DNA from 3 places in the Rhodopirellula sp. MGV genome. Region 3 is predicted to be linked to each of the others. Evidence: riboswitches for the same ligand, from Rfam matches in the RefSeq annotation. Region 3 holds a riboswitch; each other region holds the start of a gene.
What was found. A riboswitch is a leader RNA that binds a small molecule or an ion and turns the genes downstream of it on or off. The one in region 3 is predicted to bind cyclic di-GMP.
Positions count from the first base shown of each region.

Region 1: it holds a riboswitch for cyclic di-GMP, as region 3 does, so the genes downstream of both, CGZ80_RS26355 (response regulator) here and CGZ80_RS05160 (Flp family type IVb pilin) in region 3, are expected to answer to the same signal.
Region 2: it holds a riboswitch for cyclic di-GMP, as region 3 does, so the genes downstream of both, CGZ80_RS02330 (hypothetical protein) here and CGZ80_RS05160 (Flp family type IVb pilin) in region 3, are expected to answer to the same signal.

Region 1 is NZ_NPDI01000075.1:110,232-117,534, reverse strand. It holds partial or broken gene CGZ80_RS26370 (glutamine--tRNA ligase/YqeY domain fusion protein) at 1-161, shown strand, start outside; gene CGZ80_RS26365 (dockerin type I domain-containing protein) at 211-1,965, shown strand; gene CGZ80_RS26360 (aminotransferase class I/II-fold pyridoxal phosphate-dependent enzyme) at 1,965-3,098, shown strand; cyclic di-GMP riboswitch class I at 3,306-3,389, shown strand; gene CGZ80_RS26355 (response regulator) at 3,452-3,889, shown strand; gene CGZ80_RS26350 (hypothetical protein) at 3,953-4,150, shown strand; gene CGZ80_RS26345 (chemotaxis protein CheW) at 4,203-4,724, shown strand; gene CGZ80_RS26340 (methyl-accepting chemotaxis protein) at 4,776-6,143, shown strand; gene CGZ80_RS26335 (response regulator) at 6,143-7,303, shown strand, end outside.
Region 2 is NZ_NPDI01000004.1:65,676-72,978, reverse strand. It holds gene CGZ80_RS02355 (type II secretion system protein GspD) at 1-434, shown strand, start outside; gene CGZ80_RS02350 (citrate synthase) at 744-2,060, shown strand; gene CGZ80_RS02345 (thioredoxin family protein) at 2,101-2,670, shown strand; gene CGZ80_RS02340 (TadE/TadG family type IV pilus assembly protein) at 2,700-3,116, opposite strand; gene CGZ80_RS02335 (pilus assembly protein TadG-related protein) at 3,176-4,354, opposite strand; gene CGZ80_RS02330 (hypothetical protein) at 4,435-5,076, opposite strand; cyclic di-GMP riboswitch class I at 5,134-5,228, opposite strand; gene CGZ80_RS02325 (endonuclease/exonuclease/phosphatase family protein) at 5,466-6,569, opposite strand; gene CGZ80_RS02320 (DUF4112 domain-containing protein) at 6,761-7,153, shown strand; gene CGZ80_RS02315 (hypothetical protein) at 7,143-7,303, shown strand, end outside.
Region 3 is NZ_NPDI01000012.1:77,634-84,936, reverse strand. It holds gene CGZ80_RS05175 (type II and III secretion system protein family protein) at 1-1,436, opposite strand, end outside; gene cpaB (Flp pilus assembly protein CpaB) at 1,547-2,584, opposite strand; gene CGZ80_RS05165 (prepilin peptidase) at 2,863-3,420, opposite strand; gene CGZ80_RS05160 (Flp family type IVb pilin) at 3,740-3,919, opposite strand; cyclic di-GMP riboswitch class I at 4,065-4,142, opposite strand; gene CGZ80_RS05155 (Flp family type IVb pilin) at 4,446-4,625, opposite strand; gene CGZ80_RS28485 (SGNH/GDSL hydrolase family protein) at 4,937-5,350, opposite strand; gene CGZ80_RS28480 (hypothetical protein) at 5,347-5,637, opposite strand; gene CGZ80_RS05145 (thiamine phosphate synthase) at 5,670-6,764, shown strand; partial or broken gene recJ (single-stranded-DNA-specific exonuclease RecJ) at 6,863-7,303, opposite strand, start outside.

The DNA of each region.
Region 1 (7,303 bases), on a different contig from region 3:
CCGAGCTCAGTGCGGCGGGCGAAGACGAACGCGTGCAGTTCGAGCGATTGGGGTACTATGTCGTCGACCCAGACTCCACCGCCGAAAAACAGGTCTTCAATCGCATCGTCCCATTGCGTGATAGCTGGGGCAAAATGGTAGCGACTGGAAAAGCTGGCTAGACCCGGTACAACTCAGGTGACGACGTTCTTGTAACAAGGCAATTTTGCTATGGCAGCCATACGGACCAACGAGACGTATCGTCATCGTAAAGCCACCTTGCGACCTGCGATTGAACGCCTGGAGTGTCGTTTCCTGATGGTGGCGTCGCCAATGGAGTTCTACGCACTCGACGTCATCAACCAGATGCGTGCCGACCCGCCAGCATTTGCAGACGTCCTGGATGACATGCGGCGCAATCGGACTGCCACGGGGCACGGCTTTTCCAACACCGATCCCGTCTGGCAGGATCTGCGGACGGCGATTGCTTCCAGTTTGACGCCGTCGAATGTGAGTGCCGCAATCGACTTGCTACGAGCGACGGAGCCGTTGCCGCCTTTGGCGTGGGAGGATTCGCTCTATCTCGAATCAGACCACCACAATACCTGGATGCAGACAACTTGCTTTGCCCATAGCACTGCCGAAAACGGCAGCGCGTCTTCTTGTTTGGGGCAAATGCCAGGCCTGACGTATAACCCGTCACGTGCGGCAAGTACTCCAGATTACATCGGTAAAAGCACACTGGGTGAGTGGAGCAGCGGCGCTTTCAATGAGAATATTGGATACCAGTCTGGACCGACCATGCCGCAAACGCGAGCAGAGTATGCGGTCGGTTCCGATGCTCACCGCCAGCGTCAGGCTTACTATGATGTTGTGAACTTCGTATTGGAGTTTAATTCCAGTTCGCTCGGACACCTTGAAGCGTTGTTGCATACCAAGCGTGACGCGATTGGCGTTGCCTACGAGTTGCTCGATGGATTCAGTCCATCGTCATCCGATACAAATTTTTTGGCGACCCATACCCTTTCTCGCAACAGCAACATCGGTGGCTATTTGGTTGGCATCGCGTATGACGACGCGAACGAGAACTCGGGCTATGACATTGGCGAAGAAACCAGCGGTTGTGTGTCGGTCGAATCCGTCGATGGTCAATTCGCAGACGAGTTTTGTTCGGGCACCGGTGGATTGTTGTCATCGTTTTTATCGGTCGGTGATTATTGGATCGATGGCGGTGTGAGCCGACAGTTGATGCAACTGGAATATCAAACGGAAAATCAAAACATCGATGTGAGTGGACTGCTGGCCCAGCAATCTGTTTTCGAAACCGGATATGTGCCGATCAAATCTTCAACGGTTGATGGCACGTTCGATCTCGAAGCCGGGGCCGGGTATCAAACGCTGATGATCCAAGCGGATACGAATGCGAGCTTAATGATTGAAGCCGGTGATTCATTGGGCCAGAGCATTTGGGTAACGCAGCCCGACCGCACCGACGTCGGACAACGAAACGGGAATACATTGACGGCTTCGTTGGTTGCTGGAGAACACTACATTATCGTTGCCTCGTCTGGACCGACTCTACGCCAATTCGAGATCGCCGTGAATGGTGGTGTCAGCGTCGTGCAGACGAACTTGTATGACCGCTTGGATGTCGACGGATCGGGTGAGGCGACTCCTTTGGATGCACTCGCCATTATTAATCAGCTCGCGCGTCAGTCAGGTTTTGTTCCACCAACGTCCGGGCGATATTTCTACGATGCCAATGCAGACGGATTGCTGTCACCACGTGACGCGTTGTCGGTGATCAACGCAATCGCACTGCGTCAGGCTTCGGCAAGTCAGTCAGCCGAAGGCGAATTTGCATACCGTCGCGTCTCCGAACAAGCTGCCTCAAAATCATTGTCGTTCGCTGCGACAACGAACTCAGCTGCGATGACGAATGAAGACGTTGATCAGTGGATGACGTCGCTGGGGCAGTTGTTCTGATGTCGGGGAAGGATTGGCAAGATTTCGAGCAAGCTCTCGGTCAGTTGCACGCGCAGTCACGTTTTCGAGAGCTGATCCCAAGGCGATGGAACGGCATCGAGATTAGTGATCAGCAAGGGCAGACGTTGGTTAACTTTGGCTCCAACGACTATCTTGGTTTGGCGATCGAGGCGGCGGCGACATCTGATGTGCTGATGGGCGCGGGGGCAAGTGCATTGGTTTGTGGCTGGACCGAGCAACACGAACTGTTGGCAAATCAACTCGCGCGGTTTGAACAAACCGAACGGGCCGTGTTGTTCCCGAGCGGATTTGCCGCGTGCAGCGGAACCATTGCTACACTTTGCCAGGAAGGCGATTTAATCGTTAGTGATCAATTGAATCATGCTTCATTGATCGATGGCTGCCGATTGAGTCGCGCTGAACGTGTCGTTTATCCGCACCGAGACGTTCAGTTCGTTTCGGAATTGTTACAGCGTGATCGTCAGCGTTACCGCCGCGTGTGGATCGTAACCGAGACGGTCTTTAGCATGGATGGGCATGTCGCACCGTTGGCCGAGTTGGTCGACATCTCCGAGCGGCACAATGCTGAACTGATCGTCGACGAAGCTCACGGAACGGGGATCCTTGGCGAGCACATGTCGGGGGCGTGCGAAGCCTTCGGACTCAAAGATCGAATCGCGATTCGCTTGGGAACACTAAGCAAAGCGATCGGTAGCCAAGGCGGCTTTGTCGTTTGCCCGAATGTGATCGCAGATTATTTGATCAACCGTTGCCGTTCATTGATCTTTAGTACCGCCTTGTCACCTCTGGCTGTCGAATCGGCACTGCGTTTCTTTGCTACCGGCGCAGGTTTATTGAACCGTCGAGATCGCGTGACCCGGTTGGCATCAAGCCTGCGAAGTCAACTTGGATTGTCCTGCAGCGAGTTGGAGATGCAGGTCCCGATCGTTCCCATCGTGATCGGTAGCGACGAGGACGCGATGGAGATGTCACGTCGTCTGGTCGAGCATCGTTTATTTGTACCGGCGATTCGACCGCCTACCGTCCCGGAAGGCACTGCTCGGTTGCGTGTTTCTTTATCGGCGGCACATACCGACGAGATGCTGTCGCGATTGGTTGACGCTGTTCGGTAAACGTGTAGAGGCGAAAGTCGATTGTCCCCAAGGGTTTAGGTGCGAATTCTGTCGCGGGGGGCGAGTAGAGTGCGACATTTGTTTGTCAGAATTATTTGTTTCACTTGACTCTGCGTATCGGTGACCAACCCTTCACCAGAGTGCCCTACCCTGCACGCATTGCGAAAGGAGGGGGGCACCAGTGAGTAATCCGGTGGTGACCGGGGCTCGCGATAAAGGCAAGCCGGCCGCGAGGCCGTGCACGCAAAGTGACGGATCTCTCCGACTCGGGGAGATGGCCGCGCCACCGAACGAACACCCCACGCACAGTATCGGCGCTACGACTTTTTTGCGCCGGTACCGGAGTCTTATCCATGACCGCTACGCAACCGTCAGCCCATGCGCTCGATCGGTCACGCAAATCGTCATCACAGGAGCGAACAGTTCTTGTGGCTGATGACAGTCTTACCGTCCTTCGATTGATCGATCGCACGTTACGTGAGGCCGGCTATCGAGTGCTACTCGCCGAGGACGGACGTCGTGCCGTTACTTGTGCATTGTCCGAGAACCCAGATCTCGTTGTATTGGACATCAACATGCCCGAATTGGACGGGTATGGCGTCTGTCACGAACTGCTAGCCAATCCCGATTGGGATAGCCGCACACCCGTGATCTTTTTGACGAGCGCTTCAGAGCCCCACCTTTCTGTGTTGGGCGAAGAACTTGGCGCGTTTTTGTCCAAACCAACCGAACCAGATTTGCTGCTCGAGACCGTCGCAAAACTGATCCATCGCAAGGCAAACGCGCGCTAAGGCCGCGTTTCCTGCTTTCGATCACTGCGACACGCATGCCCTCACTTGGCAACGGTGACTGATATGAATAACCCCACAAGCGCAGGCGTCCCTGAAGACTTCGAATTGACCATCGAAACGCTTGATGATTGGGAAACTGAGCTCGATCAATTTGCCTCGCAGATGTTGCGACGACTGAGCGAATTCACGGGCGACGCGTCAGATCCAAGCGGCACTGAATCATCACGAGTGATCGACAATCTTCGCGATGGCAACTTGTAACGACTCGGCAGCGACAACGACATCATAAGCGTTTTAAAACACAGACCGGCATATGGACAGCGCAATCAAATCTCGATCTCGAATCGAAAACCTGAGCGACAAGCACTGCGTGTTTCGCTGTGGTGATGCGATCTTTGCATTGCCCGCGACGACGGTACGCGAAGTCACAATCAAACCGACCATCGTGCCGGTTCCGCTCAGCCATCCGTTGCTTTCGGGAATTGGCAATTTGCGTAGTGAGTTTTTGCCAGTGATCGACCTTGAGCCAATCGTTGGTGACCAAGCACGGCGCTGTGCCAAAGTCGGGCAGATGATCGTCGTCGAAAGTCAATTGGGCGATTGGGCCATCGCGATCGACAAGGTGATCGCGATTGACGCCATCGAGACTCACATCGACGCTGCACAGCGTGGTGAAAACTCGGCAAGTTTTATGCTCGGAACGGCAAGTTACGACGGCAATGTGATCAGCGTACTGGACGTTCATGGTTTGCAGCGGATCGCCCAACAAACACTCGAATCACAGTGGTCTGCCAGCGTTTCGCCTTGGTCGGTTGCGGAAACCGTCGCTGTTTAAATCCGTCTAGCTCTCAATCAACTTAATTAAGCGTCAACACAGTAGCACGGTATGAAAACGAACTTCGCATTTCTGGCAAGCCATTGCTTCGTGGCTGTGGTTGCATCCGCCGTCGCAGTGGCCGGATCGACCATGTGGGACGAGATGCATTGGTCGGTTGTGTTGGCCACTTCGGTCGTTGCCGCCGCAATCGCATCACTAGCACTCGGCTACAAAGTTTCGAAAGGGCTCGGTCAACTTCAGTTAATGCTGACCGAACGTCGTCAGACTTTGGTCGCAACCGGCATTCGTGAAATTGATGCCTTGGGTGAGACGATCATGCACACCGCCCAGCACTATGACGAAATCGAAGTTGTCAGTCGCCAGAATCAACGCGAACTTCAGTCGATGCTCGGACGACTTTCAAATGTCGAAGGTATCGAATCGGTCGACATGTCTCAATTCAAAAACGTGCTCAACGGAATGGGGCGATCGCTTAATGAGTTGATGGGACAAATCGAAAAAGACCTGATCGAAATCGGGCGTTGTAACTCGGAAATCCACAGCACAAAACAGTCCGAAGCGACCTATCGAACGACGGCACTTCTGCAAAATCTGACGAGTGAAATTGGCAAGGTGACGGATCGTTGTAAGCAACTGCAGCAGCAAATCGGTGCTGCGGAAAAAGCGGTTCGTGTGGCGACAGAAAAGACTGGTCAACTCGCCGAGGGAATCGGGCGAATCCGTAGTTGCAGTGAAATGAGCAAGAAAAAGCTACGTTCGCTCGGCGATCCCACACGTCAGATTGGCAATATCGTTGGAACAATCACGGACATTGCTGCCCGAACCGAAATGTTGGCGCTCAATGCCTCGATCGAATCGATTCGCGCTGGCGAACACGGTCGTGGCTTCGCAGTGGTCGCTGACGAAGTGAGAAAGCTTGCCGAACAAACATCTCAATCGGCGAAAGAGATCGGCGTGTTGGCAGAATCTCTTGAACTGCAAACGAACGATTCCCTTTCGGTACTGGGGCGTGAACAGAGCGAGGTTGAAGCCGACATGATGGTTCTCGACTCGATTCGCTCGACGCTGCTGGAATTGTCTGAAGTCACAATGGCTGGATTACACGTCGCCACAGATTTGTCGTCGCAAGGCGACCAACAGCATCAACTCGTACAAGGCCTCGCTGGCGGCATCGATTCGATCGCAAGTGCTCACGCGGCGGATCGCAAACGTGCCGACCATGCGTCTTGGGCGATCAAGTCACTTGCAAAAACGGCGATCGACCTAGACGGCAACATCCATCGCCTCCGTGGATGCACAAACCCGAATCTTGACTTGACGCCTTCTCAACGCCGCCAATTGGTCGACCTTGCAATCCAAACACCCGCTGATGTTTCGTCAGAAGGAATGGTTGTCGACACACGGGAGGATGTCTGATGAGCACTCACGACGCAGACACTACTCCGATGGCATCCCAACCTACTGCAGTGCCACATGATGATCGGCTTGCCGATTTTACCGCCGCCGTCGAATTGCTTGCGGAACTCGGTCAAGCCGGGCTCGACGATGTCGATGACGTCTTGGGCGAAGCGGTTGAACGCTTAGGACGACTTGCCGACTCGGTGGAATCGTCGCTTTCAGATTTCAACGATGATCATCCCGAGGTCATGGAGTTGCTCGACTTCGTGATCGAGAGCTGTGGCATGATTCGTGAAGTCGCTTTCAGCGAAAGCGAACAGCCTGATCGCCAGCAACTGGGCATGCTGTTGGACGCGGTCGATGTTCGTCTGGAAAGTGTTGAGGCGATGGCGGATGTACCTCGTGACGTCAACCTCGATGACGGTTGGGACTCGACACCGACCAAGGAAGATCAAGACGTTTCCGCGCCGTCTCGTGAAGAGATTGCGGCATTGTTGAGCAGCCTGAGTGCACAAACACAAGCCGTTCCCGCCCCACCGGTTGCCGCTGCGCCAAGCGAACCTCGCGAAATGTTTGCCGATCGAGTATCGGTGGCACCCGGTGCCGAGCCAGGCGAGATCAAGCCGCCCGCGAAAGATGATGTTGTCGTCGACGGTGAATTGATGGAAGCGTTCATGGATGACGCGACGCGTGGTTTGGAATCGATGGAACAGGCTTTGCTTGATTTGGAATCGAGCCCGTCGGATCCCGTTATCGTCAAAACGATCGGACGTGAGTTGCACACGATCAAAGGTGCATCCGCCAGTATTGGCTTGGCAAATCTCGCGACCTACATCCACGAAGTCGAAGAACTAATCCGGCTAACGCAAGAAGCAGGGCGCCCGGTGACTCCGGAACTGTTGCTCCCTCATGTCGATTTGATCCGTGCGCGTGTCGATGGTGACGACGATCCGGAACCGGTCGACGCGGTCCCTGTACCCGCGTTAAATGCATCTCAGCCAGTACAACACATTGATGCACCGATTGTCTCAAGCAGTCCCGCTGCGGTCGCGTCGCCACAATCAAGTACTCCCGTTGCCGGGCCTCGCAAGTCAGCCGCAGCCTCAGACGCCCATTCCGATGACGAAACGGTACGTGTGAAAGCGTCCCAGCTAAATCGTCTGATGGACATGTTGAGT
Region 2 (7,303 bases), on a different contig from region 3:
ATCAGGGGATGATTATCGGGGGCCTGATCCAGGAAGACGATCGAGTGGTGGTCCGCAAACTTCCTTGGCTCGGCGACGTGAAACATGTCGGTCCTTTGTTTCAGCGGCGTGAAACGAAACGGTCACGTAGTGAGATCATCGTGGCTTTGATCCCGCACATCATGGACGTGTCGGAGCTAGAGTGCGGTTCGCATGGTGACTGTGAAATGGGACATTGCGAGATTCCAGACGTGGTGGGCCAGCAGGACCAATGGCAGCGGACCAGTACTCGTCTGTTTGATGGGCCACTCAACCGCACCTGTCGGCCTTGGGAGGCAAGGCTGCCGGACGTCGCCGGTGAAGGACATTGCAGCGACGAGATTGATCGAATTCGAAACCGGCACCCGTTTTGCAAGGGATGTGCCCCAATTGGATCCGAGATAATCCTCGACTAATTGCCCGGTTTGTCGTACCGCGTTAAACTCGCATGCGACAGGGATCCGAGTACTTTAGGGCGGCCGGATCGGCTTGGCAGACTCCTTCGAGATCCCCGATTTCGAGGTGTCGATGCCCAGCCAAGTGGACTTTGGATCGATTTGCCCAGCAGCTGCGATTGTTGGGGCTTTTCGATCGAGGACACTTCCTTCACGCTGGTGCAGTCAAAGTCTCAGCCATTTTCCGCGATGGCAGCGAGGCTTGCCGGAGTGCACCGGGCCGATGACTTCTACCCACCATTGCCAGTTCAATCCATTTCGGACGACCTCATGACCTCCAGCGATAAATTGCAAACCCAAGACGTCGGAACCGCTCGATTGACCTTCGGGGACCAGGAGATCGAGATGCCGATGCTGGAGGGGAGCGAAGGCGAGCGAGCGATCGATATTTCGGAACTTCGAAAATTGACCGGGATGGTCACCCTCGATGAAGGTTTCGTGAACACGGGAAGCACCCGCAGTGCGATCACGTTCTTGGATGGCGAAAAAGGCATCCTGCGTTACCGCGGCTACCCAATCGAAGAACTCGCACAGCATTGCGACTTTATCGAAGTGGCGTACCTGTTGATTCACGGAGAACTTCCCGATGCGGAGCAAGCCGCGACATTTCGTAGCGGGATCCGGCATCACACGATGATCCACGAGGACATGCGGTCGTTCTACAACGGGTTTCCGCGAGACGCACACCCGATGGCGATTCTGTCGAGTGTCGTCGGCGCCCTATCGACGTTCTATCAAGATTCGATGCAAGTGGATGATCCCGAGCAGGTCGAAATTTCGATCTATCGGTTGATCGCCAAGCTGCCCACGATCGCGGCGTATAGCTACAAAAAGTCGATCGGTCAGCCGTTCATGTATCCGAACAACGATTTGGATTACTGCGAAAACTTTTTGCACATGATGTTCGCCACACCGGCACACGAACACATGGTTGACCCAGACTTCGCCGAAGCATTGAACCTGTTGTTGATCGTTCACGCCGACCACGAGCAGAACTGCAGCACGTCGACCGTACGGATGGTCGGCAGCAGCAACGCCAACCTGTTCGCCTCCATTTCCGCTGGCATCGGAGCCCTCTGGGGGCCGCTTCACGGTGGTGCGAACGAAGCCTGTGTCGCGATGTTGGAAACGATCGCGAAAGACGGCGGCAACGTCAAAAAATATGTCGACATGGCGAAGGACAAAAACAATAGCTTCCGCCTGATGGGATTCGGTCACCGCGTCTACAAGAACTTTGACCCACGTGCCAAAATCATTCGTGCCTGCTGTGACAAACTCCTGGCCAAGCTAAATATCGACGACCCGTTGTTCGAAGTTGCACAAGAGCTGCAAGACGTTGCACTCAAAGACGAGTACTTCGTTGAACGAAAACTGTATCCGAACGTCGATTTCTATTCCGGTGTGATCTATCGTGCGATGGGCATTCCCGTGCAGATGTTCACAGTGCTGTTCGCGATCGGGCGTTTGCCTGGTTGGATCGCTCACTGGCGTGAAATGCATGCCAATCCCGGTAAGCGAATCTATCGTCCTCGCCAAATCTACACCGGCGATACCGAACGCAAGGTTGTTCCAATCGAGCAACGCTAGGTAAGAAGGATTGGCAAAGGAGAGATAGACGATCGAAGCGATGACGGATCAAAATCTTGCAACTCTGTTCGATCAGGGACTTGGGTACACCGAGTTCCTCGATCGATATGCGAACGAATCCCAGCGTTCACGTTGGGACAAAGTCCATGCGGCTGTGAATCTGACGGATTCGCAACGCGAATTGTTGGGCAGCTTTGTCCGCACGATGAAGGTGTTTGTGTCGACGGGGGCCTGGTGTGGTGACTGTATCAACCAATGCCCGATCTTCGACCATTTCACTCGTGTTAATGATCGCATCGAAGTGCGATTTTTCGATCGCGATGATCACCCGGATTTCGCGGATACGATTCGGACCTGCGGCGGCCGAAGGGTTCCTTCGTTGCTCTTCGTCAGCGAAGACAACGTTGTTTGCGGCCGATACGGTGACCGCACGATCGCGACGTACCGGCACCTGATCGCGACCCAGTTGGGACCGAGTTGTCCCACGGGGTTCGGTGATGTCAACCAAACGCTCTTGCAAGAAGTCACCGAAGACTGGCTCCGCGAGTTCGAACGGATCCAATGGATGTTGCGACTATCGCCGCGTCTGCGTGAACAGTACGGCGATTAGTCAGCAACCCACGTTTGTTGGCACAGGCGTTAGGTGCCTGTGCTTTCACGACGCATGACCGTTTCGGCCACAATGTCGACTCCGTCGAAGTTAAAGAAGCCTGGTACCAAGCTGACTTCGGAAATCGGAATTTCGATCTTTACCGAGACCTCGTCACCGGGTTCTGCGGTGTGGAGCGAAGTCGGCGTGACGGTGATGTTGGCACCGCTGATGTTCATGATCTGAAGTTCCTCGTTGATACGAGTTTGAACATCGTAGCTGGATGCCGTCGGCCGAATTCCGACGCGAGCACCTTCGCGGGAAGCTTGGATGATGGTTTCTTTGATGATGCTGATGCGACTCATTTCGATCAGCCCGAACGTGAAGATCAGCATCAAGGGAACGATCAGAGCGAACTCGACCGCCGCAGTCCCACGGCGGTCATTCTTTTTGCGACGAATATTCATGATGACGATTGATTTCGAACAGGATTCAATAGTGATGGAAGGAGATCATCAGCTCGTCGCTATTCGACCAACATGACAGGAGTGAATAGGAACTCGCTTTCTGTGATCTCTTCCTCCACAATCGAGTAATGGGCGACCGTCGGTGCGGGCTGGATCGTGACATGCTTCTTGTTCATCGGGCCGGTCAGCTTGACGTCCAAAATGCGGATGCCTTCGAAACGAACGATCGTGTACATCGCGTTGTTCCCGTTGCCTTGCACGGTGGTGAAGATCGGGATGATGCGCGGTTGGCCGATGATTTGAGCCAGTTCGGCTTTGATGCCCGCACTGATGCCCGTGTCGCCGTTCAATTCCAATTCGTGATTACTGTCAAACGCCAACGGCTTTCCCAGGTCAATCATGTCTTGCTGCGAAATGCCGTGTAGGATCTGGCGTCGCAAGTCACTGGTGCTGTTGTTGGCACTGCCGATGTCGACCGTGCCACGGTTACCTGGCGATCCGGTACCGGTTGGGTACAGCGAGCATTCGTAGTAGCCGTCGCCGCTGTTGGTGACCTGACCATTGACAAAGCCCATGTCGTCATCAGTTTGTTTGGCGACGACTTTTTCCCAAGTCTCCAGGTCAAGTGCGATCGGCAGGATGTTTAGCGTTTCACCGGATTTGCGCGGGCGGTGGAATCCGCCAATCTTCTTGAAGAGCGCTGCCGTTGATCGCGCTTGCAATGATTGCTCGTGGCGACCGGTTACGGCACCGAAGAACAGCGAAATTGCTGACCCGGCATCTTCAGTCTGGCGAACATGAACGCGGACCGCGTTGTAATCGGAGTTAGCTACGTCCAGCACGCCGCTTCCCAAATCGTAGTAGCCGATTTCGACGTCGGATTGTTCATCCAAAGTCGGCGTGTTGGAAGCGACTCTGTTCTTTGAGGCGAAATTGGATGCAGAGTGCGTGACGTTGGACTGGGCCAACGTTGGGGACTGGCCGGCGACGGCCGAATCAAAGAGTTCCCATGCGCCGGACATGGCGGCGGCATCGGCGGTGCGTTTGATTTCAGATCGCGAGACGTTGATGCGTCCGAAGTCGACCGCAACGGCACTCATGATCAGCAACCCGGCGATCAAGAAGACGCCAAAGACGACCGCGGCACCGCGTCGTTGTTTGCGAGGGCGGCGCGCACGCGAATGGGGGACAAGGAGCGTTCTAAAAACGGTTCTGGCAATGGGTGATGTCGTACTCACTGGATGATCTCGAATAACTTGGTGAAAGGTGGCATGCGCAGTCGCAGAAGGACGGCTGCTTGAATGCGGATAAGACGCGGTTACTGTGCGAACTGATTGAGAACGATGGTCTGTTGCGAGCCATCTGTTTTGATCAGTCGGACGGTCTTCAGGCGAATCGACGCGACTCGGTTTGCACCGAAGCCGATATCGACCGCCGCCACACTTTGTGAAGGCGTGTAGTTCTCCAGGCTCGTCAGCCCCTCGTCATCCATTTCCACCAAGTATTCAGGACCACCAAACGTACCCCACTGATATCCGTATCCGTTTTTCACCGCGAACATCAGTTTGCCATTGAAGACTGCCATCGCACTGGTCCAACGCAGGCGGTCGTTATCCCAAGTCAGCATCTGCTTCACTTGGCTGCGCTCTTCGTCTTGAGGCTCGTCACCTGTGAACGCACCCACGCGGAATCCGCCACTTGAGTAACCCTCTTCAGCCGCGTAATTCATCTGCAATTGAAAATACAGATCATCTCGACTCGTGTCCGGATACATGAAGAACGCGATTTGTGGCGAGTTGATTGCGGCCTCTGGTTCATTGATGACCAGCTCCCAATCCTCTTCAACCAAATAGACTTTAGGCTCAGCCGCTTGTGCGACGGACAAAAGCATAAAGGCGAAGCACAAGCCCCCGTAGCAAAGCATTCGCGTAGCGCGGATTAATGTCGCAGCCTGTGACATGGTGATTCCCCAATCAGATGAGATTTTGAAAGTTAGACCAAGCCGCGTGTGTTCCCTTTCGGTGGTCTGGCGATCCAATTGCTTCGAGAAATGAAGCAAATGGACCCATGACTTTGCGTCCCACGCTTGCACGTGGTTTGCCGTTTCGAGGGTCGAACGGGGGAACCAGCTGGATGGCTTGGTGTACGCAACCCTATGTCAAATCCGCTCATTCAAGAGCTGTGGAAGCATTAGTTCGTACCACTTTGGGGAAACGTTGTAACGGTTACAACGATTGGCGTAGGGACGCCTGAAAGGTTGAGGAAAACTCCCCCCCTGAGAGTTGGACAAACCCTAAGAAGGCATCGCGACATCGGCGCAGTTGCGCCAATCTTCGCGAGTTTGTGCCATTACTGAATTTCGCGTGTCCGGCTGCTCGCGATTGAGCTGGGGGAGGTCGTCGTCGCTGAGGGAGCTTCGAACCGCGAAAACTCCGCCCACAGAGGGAGATGGTCGCTGATTGAGTCCGCTTGCTCGGGAGTGAGTGCGAGGTCATCGGTGAAACTGACCACGCCTTTACGGCCAGCGTATTCGGCCGTGACGTTTCGATCGATCAAGATGTGATCGTTGGTTTTACTGCGACTGATGTTCGTTTTGATGTCGCCGGCGAGGGAGATCATCCCGTTGATCTTGGAAAGCTGCCCCAGGTGATCCGGGCCGGCGTTGAGATCACCGAGCAAGATAAAGTCGTCTTCGAGCCGTTCATTGAATTCAAATTTTCGAACGCGATGAAAGACGCTGGCGAGGATATTGATTTCGCTTTCTTGATCGTTGGGATCGACTTTATCGGGATCTGTATGGACGTTGATTGCGGTGAATTGGAATGGAGCTTGATTGATTCCGGGGGGGACAATCGTTTGGAAGGTCGCCACCATCGGTTCGCGATACATCCGCTCGCCACTATCGAGGACGACGTAGGCGCTGCCCGGGACAAGCCGAATCCGAGTCCGGTTATAGACAAACGCGTAGCTTTCACGTCGATCATCATTGCCAATCGGGTCACTGATGGTGGCGGCAAACGTGCCTCCGGATTCATTCAGAAGCCGAATCAGCTTTTCCAACGCGGCGCCGTCTTTGCCCCGGATTTCTTGGATCGCAACCAAGTCAAACCGGCTAATGATTTGTGCCAGCGTGCCCATCACATCGACACCGTGTTCGTTAACGCGGGTGTCAGATTTTTTGTCGCCGAAGTTTTCGATATTGAAAGTCGCTACCAAGATTTTGTCTTCGGGCAGCGGCTGCATCTGGTCCAGCGTGACCGTCTCGCCGCGGAAAGTCGCTTCGCTCTGTTCTGGCAGGATGTCGTCGAGTGCCGAGAAGCTCCATCCGCCGGTCAGCAAAGCGTAAATCGCATAGAGAGCACCAACCGAAGTTACACCGGGGCCAAACCAGCGCAACACGGGTAAACTGCTTTTGAATGAGCTCTTCTTACGACGCTTCGAAAAAAGTCCCACTCCGGCCTCCTTGCCGAATCCGTCGGAGAACACAGATTTCCTGGTGCTCGTCGTCCGATCGAAAAAATGATGAGTTAAATGATGGTCAGGCGAAGTGTGAATCGGTTGATGGGAAGCCACGTGGGCGCCCTCTTAACGCACTTACCATGCCGCTATAGAAAATCCGTGTCGATGGGGACAAGATCAATCGCATGACCGAGTACGAACAGATTCAGCGGCGTGTCGCGCGCGTTCGACGCCTTTCGACCTGGCTGGATAGTCGATTTCGCATTCCCGGCACGAAAATTAGGCTCGGGCTGGACAGCCTAGTGGGGGTGTTGCCTGGTGCAGGCGACGCGGCATCGGCGGTGGTTAGTCTTTGGTTGATCAGCGAGGCCGCCCGTTTGGGAGTGCCAGTCAAAACGCTCACTCGAATGCTTTTGAACGTCCTGGCCGATTCAACCTTGGGGGCCATTCCGATTGTCGGCGACCTGTTCGACATTTTTTGGAAATCGAACTTGCGCAATGCGGAGCTTTTAGAGGCAGAGGTGAAGCGGATTCATGGGATCGGTGTCGCGAACCAAGGAGGCGGAGATGACAAGTAGCCGCAGTGATGAGTTGTCGCGTGAACCGCCGACGCCGACGCCGCGATTTGCGATTTTACGACATCATGTGGGACGCGCGTTTCGCCGAGAACCTCGGTGTGAGGATGCCACAGCAGTTCAGCCGGTCCATTGGGATTGGTTGTTTCAAAC
Region 3 (7,303 bases):
CCGGGGCCGGTTTCCATCGAGCATCCGTCACCGCCCAGCAAGTTGGGGACTTCGATATGCCCGTTGTAGTACAAGTCGTGATCGTTAGGCGAAACACTGTTCAAGCCTGGGCCGCCACGTGGGACTTGATGGGGATCCATCGCGTCAACCAATTCAGGCGTCACCGTCATCAGCAATTCGACGTCGTTGCGTTGTTCGCGAACATTGCGGAACAGCATACCGATTGCGGGCAGCTCACCCAGGAAAGGTGTCATGTGTGTGGTCGCTTCGGTGCGGCTTTGCAACAAACCTGCGATCGCGAATGTTTGACCGGCTTGAAGTTCGACGGCGGTTTCGACATACCGTTGGCTGAACGCGGTGACGTTGGTGTTGCCGACGATGATTGCACGAGTGTCGTCGGGTTCTTTCACCTCGGGGCGAACTTCCAAGCGGATGCGGCCTGGGCCGACAACGAAAGGCAGGAAGTCGACCGAGGTGCCGTATTCTTCGTATGCGACGGTGACTTGTCCGTTACCCGATGGAACCGTGTAAGGGACTTTACCACCGACGGTGAAGCGGGCGGGGCGACCGTGTGTCGCGACAACGGTTGGCTCGGCCAAGTATTTGATCAAGTCTTGCTGACGAAGTGCTTTCACCAAGGTCAGGAACTCTTCGCCATCAAACACGTTCGAAGCGGCGCTCTGGCTGATCGACAGCGGCCTGCTCGAAATCGAACGGGTTTGGTCCGTCCATGAGATATCGACGCCGAGTTCACGCAGCTTGGTACGTGAGACTTCCATGATTCGGGTGTGCAGCAAAACTTGCTGAACGCCGATCACACGGATGTTATTGACGACAGTGGGGTAGTATTGTTCGACGATTGCGATCGCACGGTCAACGTCGTCAACGCTGGTCACGAAGCCGGACACAACTGCCGACGCGTTGATCGGAATCACTTTCAGCGTCGCCATCGGCAACTGCGAAGCAAGAATCCCTTCGATCTCTCGAGCATCAGCGACGACCGTAATGTTCACGGTGTATTGTTTGTCGTCGGTGTCCCAAAGATTGATCGCGGTGGTACCCGGCGTCTTGGCCACGACTTGCAATTGGTTTTGCGAAATCGGGTTGGCACTGAGGACTTCCTCGTTGTGAACTTGGAAGCGGGGGATCTTTGCTTCGAGCGTCAAGATCGAGCTGGATTTGACCAGCATCTGCATCTGCTCGAGCTGCCGCGTGATTGTGTGGTTCTCCGCACCTGCGGCCATCACCGAAGTCAGCGTGGCGGGATCGGGCTCCTGAGCTCCGGCATTTTGGAATCCGGCACCCGAGGCGCAATAAGCCGCCGAGACGAGAGCGATTAACTTCAGCGCGGCGGGGCGGACCGCAAATCGGAACATTTCCATCGCAGATGCATCCTTGCAGAACTGAATCGGGAAGGTCCCGAGAGACGAAGACATCCGTTTCGTTTCAGTTCGTTGCGAGTAACGTTAAGTAAAAAAGTTTGGATCAAGCTCGCGGCGCGAGGACCGCGTGCATTCTGTTTTCAATCGTCAAGTGACAAGGCGAGTTATTCGCCACCTTCGCCCGTCGGGGGGGCAAAGAATGGGCTGTTCGCACCGCGGAGAAAATCGTCACCGCCGCTTGTCGTCTGTGTGTCTTGGCTGTCGGTCGATGGGGTCGCGTCGCCAGCCGAATCGTTCGTCGGGTTCAGTTCGCCGCTAATCCGCGGCAACGTTTCGCCTTCCAACCATTCGTATTCGACGAGCCGTCCGGCTTCCAATTTGACCATTCGGTGAATTACTTTCTTGCCGTTTGACTTGGTTTGCACCGGTTCGGAGGTGCCTTGGTTCTGTTGTTCCTGTTCGGCCAGTTTGCGAAGCCGCTCTTGCTCATCGCGTCGCTCTTGCAGGTCTTGGAGGAACGTTTTCGCCGAGACGCTCATTTCGCCTTCTGCCAGTTTGCCTTCGTCGGCGGAGGGACTGCCAAGTGACAGCGAAATCTCTCCGAGTTTCTTGGCGAAGTCAAAGGCGTCGACGTCGGCGCGTCGGATCAACAGTTGGATGTTTCGTGCGTTACGTGGTCGGGGGGTTTCTTCATCGAACTTCGTGATCCCGTCGATGCCGTAAACCTTCACACCGGTCAACACGTCAAGGGCGGTGTCCCGTGGAAAGAACTCGCCCTTGGTGAAGAAGCCCCGAATATCTACTCGGTCACCTGGGCTGACCAAGTTGACCGTTCCATCGCGACCAGCTTCAAGTGAAACGACGGAATACCCTTGCGGGACAACCTTATCTTCAACTTCATTCATCAATTTGACGTCGAGCATCGGTTCGCCTTCGTACAAGGGAACCTTCGCAAATCGCCCTTCGAACTGGGTCAAATCAGACGACGCACCCGTCGGAACACGGTCGACGGGCCACTGTTCAAGACGCAGCTTGTCCGGCGTGATCTGCTCTTCCGCGTTCACGGCCTGGGTCGTCACCAGGATTTCCACCATCTGGATCTGAGCATTGCCGTTTTGCGCTTGCATCCATTGCCCGACCCCGACGGCCGCGATCGTGCCGCAGATACCGGCAAGCAACAAGAATAGTGATTTGTTTCGCATAGTTCAGACTGGTGCTAGACCAGGAAAAGGCGGTTTGCGTGCAGAGGACGTCGCTGGGAGGAAGCTTTCGGCTCGCTCTTATCACTCGGACTTCGGAGGCCATTGCCTACAACACCAGGGGCTGCAGGCTCAGGATCGATACAACGGTTTATCGCGACGTGTTTCGCAGGCTCGCTGTAATCGGCAAGCCTTGCCATTTTTGGCACCGGGGGGCAGAGCGGTTGCCCCCGAAATTAGCGGGTTTTGCAGTGTCCGAGTGCGGATGGCTGAGCTTACGTTCAGACCAACATTCCGGCGTAGGCAAAATAGAGAATTGAGCCGATTGCCATGGGAATGCCGTATGGGAGGAGATACATGGTCGGCTTGCGTTCACGTGCAATCTTGGAAAGCTCCGAAGGTTTACGGATGGTTTTCCATTCTTCCAAAATTTGCATCCCCTGAGCGTAGTGCTTCGTCCACTCGCCACTTCGCCAAACCATGATGACCGCCATAATCCCACCAACGATGGCGGTCGCGGCGAACGCATACAGGGTAACGACCGTTCCGAGCCAAGCACCGACGCCCATCAACAGTTTGACGTCGCCGCCACCCATGCCACCGACGTTACGCAGAACCAGCAGCAACATCATGCCGACAAAGGTTCCAAGAAGGCTGTAGCCGAGGCCAGGCATGCCGCCTTCGATTGTGCAGTTGATCCATCCGCAGATGATGAACGGAAAGGTAAGCCAGTTCGGCACTTTCAAAATCTTGCCGTCGATGACCGCGGCGACGATCAAAACGACGGTGACAAACCAGACGGTCCAGTTTTCTGTGATTCCTTGGACTAGCGTTTCCATGAAGGGACTCCCCGTAGCGAACAAGATGTTTGGTAGTTGGTGGTTGGGTTGCTTCGATCGGACGTGGGGTAGAATCTGCTGGCGCGTCAACGCGGACCCAAGACCCAGCTGAACATCGCGAACAGCAACGTGATCAAGCAGCAAGAGAGCTGCCACACATGTTCAGTCGCATCAGCGGGAAGCAGTGGATAGTTCATGATTTTTCGTTTGCGCAAAAAGAACTCGACGTGACCGGTGAAAAGATTGCGCGTTTCACCGATCAAACGTCGAGAGTCTCTCAAACAGTCATTAGCAAGCCGTCAGGCCGCCAATCACTCGATCAGTTAGCGGCGATAGCCGTTCCAACTTCTTGGAACTTCTTGTTCGACTCGGTACCGATCGTTCCAACGGCTGCCAAGCAGACGACGACGATCAGAGCCAGCATGACCGCGTATTCAACTGCGGTTGGGCCATCTTCTTCTTTCAGGAATTCAACGACGCTATTTGCAAACTTTTTCATATTTCAAACTCCTCAGTTGAAAGCCGAATGCTTCTCAGGTTCGACTTTCGACGTTTGTCTTAATGGGCCAATTCAACGCGAATTAAGGTCCCTAGAAAGAAGCAGCCACGTCTCCTTCAAGCCTCGGTGATCTTTCGATCGTTCCCTCGGCAGCCCGGCTGCCCTCGCGAAAGGGCCCGTAGCTTTGCGCCCCGACCTTGCGGACGGTTTGCCTTTATCTGGGATGTAGGCTGTCCGACAACCGTGCTGACCCTCATTGGTCTGGTCCTCGGAAGCGGGTTTCGTAACCCGCTCTCGAATGAAACCTATGTCACGAAAGGTCCTTGTCAAAAAACTCGGACAGAACAAAGTTCATTGGTCGTGCTGGCGATAGCGTTAAACCAGCTGTAGCGATTGCGTCGTGCGTGACGGTCGGGCGTGTCGTGAACGGTTTCATGCCTGAAGCGCAAAAGAAAAACCCCGGCGTCATTGCTGACGTCGGGGTCATCCGGAATACAGGATTCCTTTGAAGGGCTGCGCCGTTCGACTAGTTAGCCGAGATAGCCGCACCAACTTCTTGGAACTTCTTGTTCGATTCGGTACCGATCGTTCCGACGGCTGCCAAGCAGACGACGACGATCAGAGCCAACATGACCGCGTATTCAACTGCGGTTGGTCCGTCTTCTTCCTTCAGAAAATCAACGATGCTATTAGCGAACTTTTTCATCTCAAACTCCAAAATCATTTAATCAAGTTAAGTAGTTGAGGTCACACCCGATGGCTGCGAGCCATTCAGTAGCTCCCTCACAACGAAACTATGTCAGATTCCTTCGGTTTGCCGGAAAAGTGCACGGATGCAAACTCATGAACATCGAAAGCAGTGCGATCGTAGGGACTGTCGCGATTAAGAGATGCGGCAAGTGCTTACAATGCTCTTAGTAGCCTCTCTTGAGAGGGGAAACCCTCGCTGAGCTAGTCTTGCACTAAACTGCTTGCCGATCGAATCGAATACCGCTTTCGAGCGGTTCGGTTGCCCCGTTAGTAAAGTGCTTTGGCGATTTGTGCCGCGACATGTTCGCCCAGCTTCTTGGAGCCTTCTGGCGTGTAGTGCACGTTCGCCGGACGCTGCAGCTCGCTGATCGATTCGGCAAACGCAAAGAACGGGTCAGTCTGAATGTCGCCGACCTTCGCAATCGCACTTGCTGCCGCTTCGTTGTATTTGACCGAGTCGCCAGGCACACGGCCGGCGGCTCCCTCTGGAACTGGGGTGGTCTCGCGCCAGATAACCGTCGCACCAGTCTTTTTTAGTCGTTCGGCAATCTTGCGGATGTTCTCGGTGTAGTCGTCAATCGAGACCTGCTGGTGTGCACCCGGTGAATCGGGGGCGGCTAGGTTTTCATTGTTCGGCCCCATATATTTCAGATCGTGGAGGCCGAAGTTGAAATGGATCACATCCCAGTGACGGTCGCCGAGCCAAGCGTCCAGGTTCTTAATGCCATTGGTTGTCGGGCCGCAGTTGGTGGCTGGCCGAAAGACATTGGCTTTGCCCGCCAAAGCTTTTCTCGCATCGAGCATGTACCGATCGAAATCGAATCGCCGATCAGCAAGACGTTGGGTAGGCCTTTGTCGATTTCAGGTTCGGCGAAAGCAGGATTCTTTTTTCGCTGGGCCGACGCATCGTTCACCATCGTGATCGACAACATCGCAGCGGATAACAAAATCGCCGTACGTCGTTTCATTTTCATCTTCATCGGATTTGCCTGGAATTCACGTGGACAGTCATTCTCGCGAAACCGCCTATCGTATCCTGGACGCTTCGGCGAATCGAGTTTTCGAGGGCCTGCGTACGATTGAAGAGTTTTATCGCTTTGGGCTCGATGACGCTGAAGGCACCGAACAAATCAAGACGATGCGGCACCAGCTTGCCGATGCCATGAAGCAAATCGATCGACGCGATCTTCTTCATAGTCGCGATACCGACGCGGATGTCGGTACAACGATTGAAACCACGCAGGAATACAAGCGGTCAAAGTTGGTCGATGTATTAGCGGCCGCATCGCAGCGGGTTCAACAATCGTTGAGGACGATCGAAGAGTATGGCAAAACAATCGACGGCAGGTTCGCGAAGCAAGTTGAGGCAATCCGCTATCGGTCGTACACGGTGCTGAAAGATTGCGAATTGAAAGCGATCAGGAACGATCGAGTCACAAGACTTGCCGTTGCGACCTTGTATGCATTAGTCGATTGTATGGACAGCGACGTGTCGTTGCGGATGTATGTGGCTTCGCTTTGTGAAGCCGGCGTCGATATCATCCAGCTTCGTGATAAGAACGCGCCGGATCGCTTGCTTGTTCAGCGTGGTCTCGTCATCGCAGAATCGCTGCGTGATACCAACGCGTTGTTCATCATGAACGACCGAGCCGATTTGGCGGTGTTAACACGTTCCGATGGCGTGCATGTCGGGCAAGACGAATTGACAGTCGAGCAGACGCGTCGAATCGTCGGTGATGAATTACTCGTCGGTGTGTCTACTCATGATGTCGAGCAAGTTCATCAAGCGATCGCCAGCGGCGCGGACTACATCGGCTGCGGCCCGACGTTCCCAAGCAAAACCAAGTCCTTTGACAGTCATGCCGGAATCGCATTTTTAGAAGCGGTGCACCGCGAAACCAAGTCGACGCCACGGCCCGCTTTTGCGATCGGCGGAATCGACGCAAGCAATTTGCAGCAGGTCGCACAAGCCGGTTTTCATCGCATAGCCGTCACGGCAGCCATACATCAAGCCGCGGACCCATTTGCCGCAGCGAGAGAGTTGAAGCAGCAGTTGACCGAACTGCGTTCCAGGCAATCATCCGGAACGAAGTAGCGTGCAACGGTGTGCGCACGGTGCCTGGGGACTTAACCGCGTTTTATCGCACTGCTGCTGATGGGGCGGCAACGGTAGGTGCTAACCAGGCTGGCGTGCTAACCGACCGTTTGGCGGGCGAGCGAGGGACGCCAGTCGACGATGTGGACTTCGACACGTCGATAGCCACCGAACTCGTTGATCACGGGGCGATACGCGACTTGGATCGGACCGCTGTGATCGTTCAGTTCTTCACACCAATCGCCTTCGCCGAATGCGACGCCGCGGACGACTTTGCCGCCTTGGTCCAAGCGGACGGTCAGGTGTCGATCACCGGAACCCATCCGTCGCGCTGGCTCGGCAAGCATCACGTCTTGGCAGAGCAGCACTGGTCGTGGGTTGCCTTCGCCGAAGGGCTCCATCGTTTCGATTTGCTTGACGGTGTTCAGGCTGAGCTGACCGAACGATGCTTCAGCGTCGATGATGATTTCCGGTTCGGCATCTGAATCGGCGATCTGCTGTGAGACCGCTTCGCAAAACTCTTCGCGAAAGGCATCGAT